2 regions of the Bacillus sp. LH1 genome follow, and region 2 is predicted to be linked to the other one. Evidence: riboswitches for the same ligand, from Rfam matches in the RefSeq annotation. Region 2 holds a riboswitch; the other holds the start of a gene.
What was found. Region 2 has a riboswitch for S-adenosylmethionine ahead of ACX9TM_RS25285 (methionine ABC transporter ATP-binding protein). Riboswitches for the same ligand answer to the same signal wherever they lie in the genome.
Positions count from the first base shown of each region.

Region 1 (4,571 bases), 1.9 Mb from region 2:
TTCAACAACTACATCTTTTTCTTTTTTCCACTCACGGTATCCGTAGTATAAAACCACTAAAGCAGCGATACCGATTAATGCTGGCGAATGAGAAAGTGCAATGGATAAACCGATTAAACCAACAATACCCCAAGCTAACTTTCCAAAAAATGATTTAGCTCGCACAAATGATTTATAGCTCCAATATACAACTCCTGCTCCGATTGCGAATCCTACAATACCAGCAAGACTACCAAGAGCAATTAAAGCCAAAATACCGGCTGCGATAAACGCTAGAAATTGTTTCATCTTGTGCTTGCCTCCCTTCGATTTGATACTCTTATCTTAACTATTTTTTCATCTTTCCATAACGAGCTTAAGAACCGTTTTTAACTCAGACTTAAGACCGAGTCATATTCAGCCCTTTACGCAAAAAAACGTGCAGAGTCTATTCTCTGCACGTTTTTTAATTACTAACATTCATATTAAATTAAGCTGTTTTATGATACTCTTTTTTCTCAGCTACTTTCGAAAACCTTGGAAACCCAATTAAAATAGAAACAATCCCACATACTCCAACTAAGATTGGATAAAATGCATATGGCAACAATTCAACCGGAGATAACGCTGCAAATCCTGCTGCCGTTAACATTTGGGCACCGTACGGAATTAATCCTTGCACACAACATGAGAAAAGATCTAATACACTCGCTGATTTACGAGGATCTATTTCATATTGATCTGCAATATTTTTTGCAAGCGGGCCTGTAAAGATAATTGAAATCGTATTATTCGCTGTACACATATTCGTCATACTCACTAAACCAGCAATACCAAATTCCGCTCCTTTTTTCGAACGAATATTACGTGTTAATACATTCATTAAATATTGAATACCACCATTATATTGGATTAATTCAACCATACCGCCAATTAATATAGCAAGTAATACTAACTCCATCATACCGCCCATTCCAGTCGTTACACTTTTAAAGAAACTTTCTAACGTGTAACTTCCATCTATAAGGCCGATAACACCAGATAGTACAGTTCCACCAGTTAATACAATAAGTACATTCCAGCCAAGTAGCGCTGTAATAAGTACTCCTGCGTACGGTAAAATCTTTATCCAATCAAAGCTATGTGCTTTAATCTGCGTGTCACTTCCTGAAGTAACTATTACTAATAGTACAATTGTAATAATAGCCGCTGGTAACACAATTAAAAAGTTCGTTTTAAACTTATCTTTCATTTCTGTTCCTTGTGAACGAACAGCTGCGATTGTTGTATCTGAAATAAATGATAAATTATCACCAAACATCGCTCCGCCAACAACAGTAGCCATTGCAAGCGCAATTGAGATATCAGTTTGACCACTAATACCTACAGCAATCGGCGCTAATGCTGCAATTGTTCCCATTGAAGTTCCCATCGCTAATGAAATAAATGCACCAATAACAAAGATTCCAGCTACGATAAATCCTGGCGGTAAAATAGTTAACGCTAAATTAACAGTTGAGTCTACTCCGCCCATTCCTTTAGCAGTTTCAGAAAACGCACCTGCAAGCACAAAAATTAATACCATAATCATAATATCCGGATTTCCTGCACCTTTAGCGAACCGCTCTACTTTCACATTAAAACTTTCTTTACGATTCATCACTAAAGCGACTCCTACAGCAATTGAAATCGCTACAAGTATCGGCAATTTATAGAAATCACCTGTAATAATTCCAGAACCAATAAATAGCGCCAAAAATATTCCAAGTGGTAATAAAGCTAAACCATTTCCTCTCGTTTCTTTCAAAGTACCATCTCTCCCTAGTTTCAACCTTTTTCTAATGAATAACAAAAGACCTCTTCCGATGAGAAGAGGTCTTATACATCTATAAGAAACACTCTTCTCATCTTTCAAGCACACGCTTGCTGGATTTGGCACAGCACTCTGAAATCGAGTCCGCTGCCGAGGCATCGTAGGGCCAGTCCCTCCGCCTCTCTTTATAAGAAGGTTTCATATTTATTTTTTAATAATAATTTCTTCCCTAACTTTACTCGCTTACAAAACAAAAGTCAATTATTTTTTGTATAGATTTTTTTGGTAATTATACAAAAATTTGAATACAACAATCATTTTAACTTTTCGATTTCTTCTTCCAATATTGAAATCCAATAAAATTCACTATTTTTTATTGTTGCTAATATCCATTTCGTAGTGTGCCATGCTAGCTCATACTCTTCCTTCGTGACATCACCACTTTTATAAGCATCCTCTAGCTCCTCTTCATCTAATACATACACCTTACCGCTAGATAATAATACTACATCTAAATATAAATCATCAAAATACGGTAAACCACGATCGTCTATTTTATATTCTTTCGCCACATCGATATAATATTGCACTAATTTTTTCTGATCATCTAACATAGCGGTAATCGCAAAGTTTTTCCCGTCTATGAAATATTGAATCCACGTATACTGATCTGCTGCAATACAAAGTTCTTCACCATCATATTCTTTACAACTAGGCTCTCTCACCTTTTTTATATCCAGTATTCCGAGCATTCCCTCTTCCACTTGCTTAACCGTATAACTCTTTTCTATTAGTCTCTTCCACGAAGAACCGTCACCATATTTTCGTTTCATTATGTCTGCTCCTCTTCTATATACAGAAAAGCTCCCACATATTATGTGAGAGCTTGTTCATATTATAATTAAGCCGCTTGACCCTTTTCAGAAATCTCTTTTAAATAAGCTTGTCCTTTTTCAGCGTCATATTGACCTTCCCACTTAGACATAACTACAGCTGCTAAAGAGTTTCCTACAACGTTAACTGCTGTACGAGCCATATCTAAAATACGGTCAATACCAGCAATGAACGCTAAGCCTTCAGGTGGAATACCTACTGTACCAAGTGTCGCTAATAATACAACGAATGATACGCCCGGTACACCTGCGATACCTTTTGATGTAACCATTAATACAAGTAATAATGTAATTTGTTGTGTAATAGATAAATCAATACCGTACATTTGCGCCAAGAAAATAGCCGCAATTGCTTGATATAAAGTTGATCCATCTAAGTTAAATGAATAACCAGTCGGAATAACGAAAGATGTAATTGCTTTCGGACAACCGAATTTCTCCATTTTCTCCATGATTTTTGGTAAAACTGTTTCTGAGCTTGCTGTAGAATACGCTAAGATCAGCTCGTCTTTTAAAATCTTAAAGAATTGGAAAATGTTAATTCCAAATATTTTCGCTGTAAGTCCTAAGACAACTACGACGAAGAAGATCATTGCTCCATATACGACAATTAGTAATTTCCCTAATGGAATTAATGAAGCAAGACCAAATGTAGAAACTGTAACACCAATTAGTGCAAATACACCAAATGGTGCAAATTTCATAACTTGGTTTGTTACGTAAAACATTGCGTCAGCCACACCTTGGAAAAATTGAAGAACTGGTCTTCCTCTTTCACCAATTGCTGCTACACCTAAACCAAATAGTACAGAGAAGAAGATAATAGCTAGCATATCTCCGTCAGCTAACGACTTCATAATGTTCGTTGGAACAATATTTACAAATGTATCTGCAAATGAATGACTTTGTACTTGCTCTGTCGTATGTGTATATTTCGAAATATCTGTCTTTGTTAACTGCTCCATATTTACGCCTTTTCCTGGTTGGAAAATATTCGCTATTAATAGACCGACAATAATTGCAATTGTTGTAATGATTTCAAAGTAAATAATTGTTTTTCCGCCTAGTCGACCTAATTTTTTAACATCGCCAACACCAGCAACCCCAACAACAATACTTGCTACAACAATTGGCACAACGATCATTTTAATTAATCGGATGAAAATATCACCAATTGGTTGTAAATAACTCACCACTGCTGGATTGCCAAAGAAAATCGCCCCAACCGCAATACCAAGCGCAAGTCCTATTAATATTTGCCATGCTAGTCCTATTCTTTTCATATTTGTTGTAACCCCCTCTTCGATGTGTCACTCTATCTCTCATTCTATCTCTATAAAACTAAGAAATTAAGAGTATTACATATTATTCGACAATTCACTACATTTTGTCCCTGTTAAAAATCATAAATCAAAAATTTAAATCTGACAACAAAATAACTTTGCCCGAACGCAAATAATTTTCTTGACAAAAAGTAGACCCATGTCAGAAAACCTCACATGAGAACGATTCCTCACTAGTGTTTTATTAGCTTTCCAAGTAATATTTCACCTCATAAAAACGATTACTTTCCTCCTTCATTTTACAGGAAAATTCCAAAATATACCTTTGTTACACATATGAATAAAATGTAAGCACTATGACAAATACAGTTGAAAAATGATAAATTCCGACAAAACTTAGCAATTTTATAAAATTTTCTTTACATTATGATTACAACGATAGACACCCTTCTTCTTATGATATATAACATTCATAGGGAAAGGAGTCAGACAACAATGAAAAAGAAATTTGCAGCGTTTAGTGTTTTAGCAGCAGGAACGATTTTTGCTTCCCCGTTACTTTCACCCGTATACGCTGAAACGAATCAAGATAAATTATCTAAC
Region 1 is NZ_CM175007.1:1,440,890-1,445,460, reverse strand. Features, by position in the region: gene ACX9TM_RS07620 (lmo0954 family membrane protein) at 1-288, opposite strand, end outside; gene ACX9TM_RS07615 (Na+/H+ antiporter NhaC family protein) at 470-1,786, opposite strand; SAM riboswitch class I at 1,881-1,986, opposite strand; gene ACX9TM_RS07610 (ribonuclease FAU-1 family protein) at 2,107-2,625, opposite strand; gene gltP (glutamate/aspartate:proton symporter GltP) at 2,694-3,968, opposite strand; gene ACX9TM_RS07600 (murein hydrolase activator EnvC family protein) at 4,464-4,571, shown strand, end outside.
Region 1: linked by a shared signal. The riboswitch ahead of ACX9TM_RS07615 (Na+/H+ antiporter NhaC family protein) and the one ahead of ACX9TM_RS25285 (methionine ABC transporter ATP-binding protein) in region 2 are both predicted to bind S-adenosylmethionine.

Region 2 (4,571 bases):
CACTGGAGGTACAGTCATGAGCATTCCAAATAATTTACGTTACTCTGAAGAACACGAATGGGTAAAAACTGAAGGTAATGAAGTTGTTATCGGTATCACTCACTTTGCACAAGGTGAGCTAGGCGATATCGTATTCGTTGAACTTCCTGAAGTAGGTGCAACAATCGAAGCTAACGAGCCATTCGGAAGCGTAGAATCTGTTAAAACAGTTTCTGAGTTATACGCACCTGTAAGCGGTAAAGTTGTAGCAGTAAACGAAGAATTAAGTGACCAACCAGAACTTGTTAACGAATCTCCATACGAGGGTGCATGGATGGTTAAAGTTGAACTTTCTGATGCAAGCCAAGTTGAGAAGTTATTAACTGCAGAAAAATATGCAGAAATGACAAACCAAGACTAATTATAGTCGACTAAAGGACAGCCTTTGTGCTGTCCTTTTTTATTTTTTGTGAAATAATGAAATTCAAGTTATATGTAAATAAATAAGCTATTATGAGAAAAACTGTTTTTTGGTAAGGTTTCATAAGTCTTCACAATCTAAACGAGCCGCTTGCGCTTTTCATTGTCCAGCTCCACCTCCTAGCCCTTCATGTCTAAGAACCTTCCGCACGAGAAGACAAAAAGCGTCTTCTGTGCGAAAGAACCTTAGCCAACAGGGCTAAACAGTCGGTTCCGCTTTTCTTTATGATCCAGCTCCAGCGGCTAGATTGTTCGGTGGCTTCGCTTCTTCCTACAAGGCCAAAAGCGCCTTTACGTCAGAAGCTCCATCCCCCTCACAATCTAAACGAGCCGCTTGCGCTTTTCTTTTGCAAAAATAAACAGGAAACAACATGAAAATAACGAATATACTATATACTAAGTTCAAGGTTGTATAGTATATGGTGATCGGGTGATGACATATGATTTATGTAGAAAAAGTCATTATTGTAGAAGGTACATCAGATAGAAGAAAGATTGAATCTATTATTCGTGAACCGGTGGAAATTGTTTGTACAAATGGTACAATTGGTTTGTCGAAAATGGATGAGCTCGTTGATCAGTTTTTTGATAAGGAAGTGTATGTGCTAGTGGATGCTGATGATGCTGGAGAAAAGTTAAGGAAACAATTTCGAAAAGAATTCCCGCAAGCCGAGCATATCTATATTGATCGCTCGTACCGAGAAGTGGCAACTGCGCCATCTACACACTTAGCAAATGTATTATGGGGAGCCGACATTGACGTTTATACAGAATATTTACGGTAAGGAATGATAGAAGTGATTGATTGGACAGGAGCCGAAGCTACAGCCCTAATAGAGAACGAAGAAAAAACAGTATTATATGTATATACTCCAATGTGTGGAACATGCCAATTAGCAAAAAAGATGTTAACAGTGGTTGAGATGACAATTGAAGATTTGAAAATTGGGATGTTAGATTTAAATTATGCTCCGCATTTAGCAAAAGAGTATGGGATTGAAAGTGTACCTTGTTTACTTGTTTTTGAAAATGGGACACTGATGAAGAAGATATACGCATTTCATTCGGTTGAATATTTATATACGGAATTAAAGTAGGCGGCAAAAATTTTGCCGCCTCGACATATTTCTTGGGAAATATGTCGAGATGCAGGATGGATACAGTATTTGTCGAGCGAAAATAACAGGATTGCTCTTTAGTGAGAGGGAATGGTATGTAATAGAAAGTGATATGAAGGATGTGATTTAGGGTGAGATTATATTCTTTGCTTCAATCATTTGTAAATTACGCTAATGGTCAATATCATTTAGAACCGCTTTTAAGACAAGAAGAAAAAACTGTTAATTTTCGCTTTGGAGATGAAAGTTGTTCGTTACAAATTTCAAGAGATTATATAGAGTTGGTACATGAGGAAAGAGGAACGGAACAAATCATTTGCTTAGATGAAAAGGATATAGAACAATTGGTGAATGGAAATGTACGATTGCAAATGCTAATGAATGATGGACGTGTACAATATTCGGGAACGTACCGAACGATGTTATTAGTGGAATCGATGTTTCATATATGTAAACCGATGTCAGTAGGTGCTTAAAATTCTGAAGTTTCATTTTTTGCGAAAATTTCTGTTGACATGGTGAGTGTATATTGATACAATTCAAGTCATAAAATATAGACAATTTCATAAATTTCAAATCAGACGAAAATTGAATCTGATTTCTCTTATCAAGAGAGGTGGAGGGACTGTGCCCTGTGAAGCCCGGCAACCGTCAACTTATGTTGAAATGGTGCCAATTCCTGCAAAGCAAATGCTTTGAGAGATGAGAGAGAGGGATAATGTTGTTATATACGCATAAAAACCTTTCTGCTTCTCTAAAGCAGAAAGGTTTTTTTATTGTTTGAATGTGGAGGACATTCAAATAATAAAAGTAATGATAATAGTGGACTACACGCATTAAAAATAAAAAATTGCGGAGTCGACCTAAACAAAAAAGGGGTGAACATCATGATTCTATTAGAGAATGTAAGGAAAATATATAAGGCGAAAAGCGGTGATGTCACTGCTGTAGATAACGCCAATTTAAAAATAGATAAAGGTGAAATATTTGGTGTTATCGGATATAGTGGCGCTGGAAAAAGTTCTTTAATTAGATTGTTCAATCAGTTGGAGAAACCAACTTCTGGCCAAATTACAATTGCAAATCGTGTCATTTCAGCAATTACAGGAAGCGAACTTCGTAAGGCAAGACAAGAAATTGGAATGATTTTTCAGCACTTCAACTTACTTTGGTCACGAACAGTACGTGAAAATATAGAGTTTCCACTTGAAATTGCAGGTGTTGATAAAGCGAAGAGAAGAAAACGTGTTGATGAATTAATTCATCTTGTTGGATTAGAAGGAAGAGGAGACGCGTACCCATCTCAGCTGAGCGGGGGACAAAAGCAACGCGTCGGGATTGCAAGAGCATTAGCTAATAATCCACAAGTGCTTTTATGTGACGAAGCAACGTCAGCTCTTGATCCGGAAACGACAGATCAAATTTTGGATTTACTATTAGACATTAATAAGCGCCTTGGTTTAACAATTGTACTCATTACACATGAGATGCACGTAATTCGAAAGATTTGTAATCGTGTTGCGGTAATGGAGAAAGGAAAGATTGTAGAAACAGGCCCAGTACTTGATGTATTCCGTAATCCGAAGCAAGATATTACGAAACGATTTGTAAAGCAGTTAACGGATTCTGAAGATACAAATGAAACGATTGAAAGTTTAATTGAAAAATATCCAGATGGAAAAGTAATTCGTTTGCAGTTTATCGGTGAGGCTGTAGAAAGACCAGTGCTTCAACGATTGATGCAACGCAGTGACATAGAAGTTAGCATTTTGCAAGGAAATATCGCACAAACGAATAACGGTTCTTACGGTAGTTTAGTCGTTCATTTAAATGGTGAGGAAACAGCGATCCAGCAAGCAATAGAAGGAATTCATCAAGATCAAGTAGAGCTGGAGGTGATTGCACATGGATAAGTTACTTGCAAATGTTGATTGGAATCAAATGTTAGAAGCAACTGGTGAAACGTTATATATGACGGCAATCGCAGCTCTTGCGACATTTGTTTTAGGACTCATTTTAGGATTGTTACTCTTCATGACAGCAAAAGATAATTTATGGGAAAACAAATCAATTAATACGGTGATTGGAGCATTCGTAAATATATTCCGTTCTATACCATTCATCATTTTAATTATTTTATTAATCCCATTCACAAAGATTATTCTTGGAACAATTCTTGGAGCAAGTGCAGCTTTGCCGGCTTTAATTATTGGAGCAGCACCATTCTACGCGAGAATGGTTGAAATCGCACTTCGCGAAATTGATAAAGGTGTAATTGAAGCTTCAAAAGCAATGGGAGCAAAAACAAGCACAATTATTTTGAAAGTGTTAATTCCAGAATCGTTACCAGCATTAGTATCTGGTATTACGGTTACGACAATTGCTTTAGTAGGCTATACAGCAATGGCAGGAGTTGTTGGTGCTGGTGGCCTTGGAACACTTGCTTACTTAGAAGGATTCCAAAGAGGGAATAACGATGTAACAATCGTTGCGACAATTTGTGTATTACTAGTTGTATTTTTAATTCAGTGGATTGGTGATAGTTTAACGACTCGAATAGATAAACGATAATGAAAAACGGGAGGATGTTTCAAATGAAAAAATTGTTACTTACGGCACTTATTTCAACTTCAATTTTTGGATTAGCTGCTTGTGGCGGGAAAGATAAAGATGAAAAGAAACTTGTTGTGGGTGCTTCTAACGTACCGCACGCTGTTATTTTAGAAAAGGCAAAACCGTTACTTGAGAAAAAAGGAATTGAGTTAGAAATTAAAAAATTCCAAGACTACGTATTACCAAATAAATCGTTGGCGGATAAGGATTTAGATGCAAACTACTTCCAGCACATTCCGTATTTAGAAAAAGAAATTAAAGATAAAAAATATGACTTTGAAGTAGCAGGAAAAATTCATTTAGAACCAATTGGTGTGTACTCTCAAAAGTATAAGAGCTTAAAAGAGCTTCCGGACGGAGCGACAATTATTATGAGTAATT
Region 2 is NZ_CM175007.1:4,865,939-4,870,509, reverse strand. Features, by position in the region: gene gcvH (glycine cleavage system protein GcvH) at 17-400, shown strand; gene ACX9TM_RS25300 (toprim domain-containing protein) at 900-1,244, shown strand; gene ACX9TM_RS25295 (thioredoxin family protein) at 1,248-1,556, shown strand; gene ACX9TM_RS25290 (hypothetical protein) at 1,709-2,053, shown strand; SAM riboswitch class I at 2,179-2,286, shown strand; gene ACX9TM_RS25285 (methionine ABC transporter ATP-binding protein) at 2,465-3,490, shown strand; gene ACX9TM_RS25280 (methionine ABC transporter permease) at 3,483-4,148, shown strand; gene metQ (methionine ABC transporter substrate-binding lipoprotein MetQ) at 4,172-4,571, shown strand, end outside.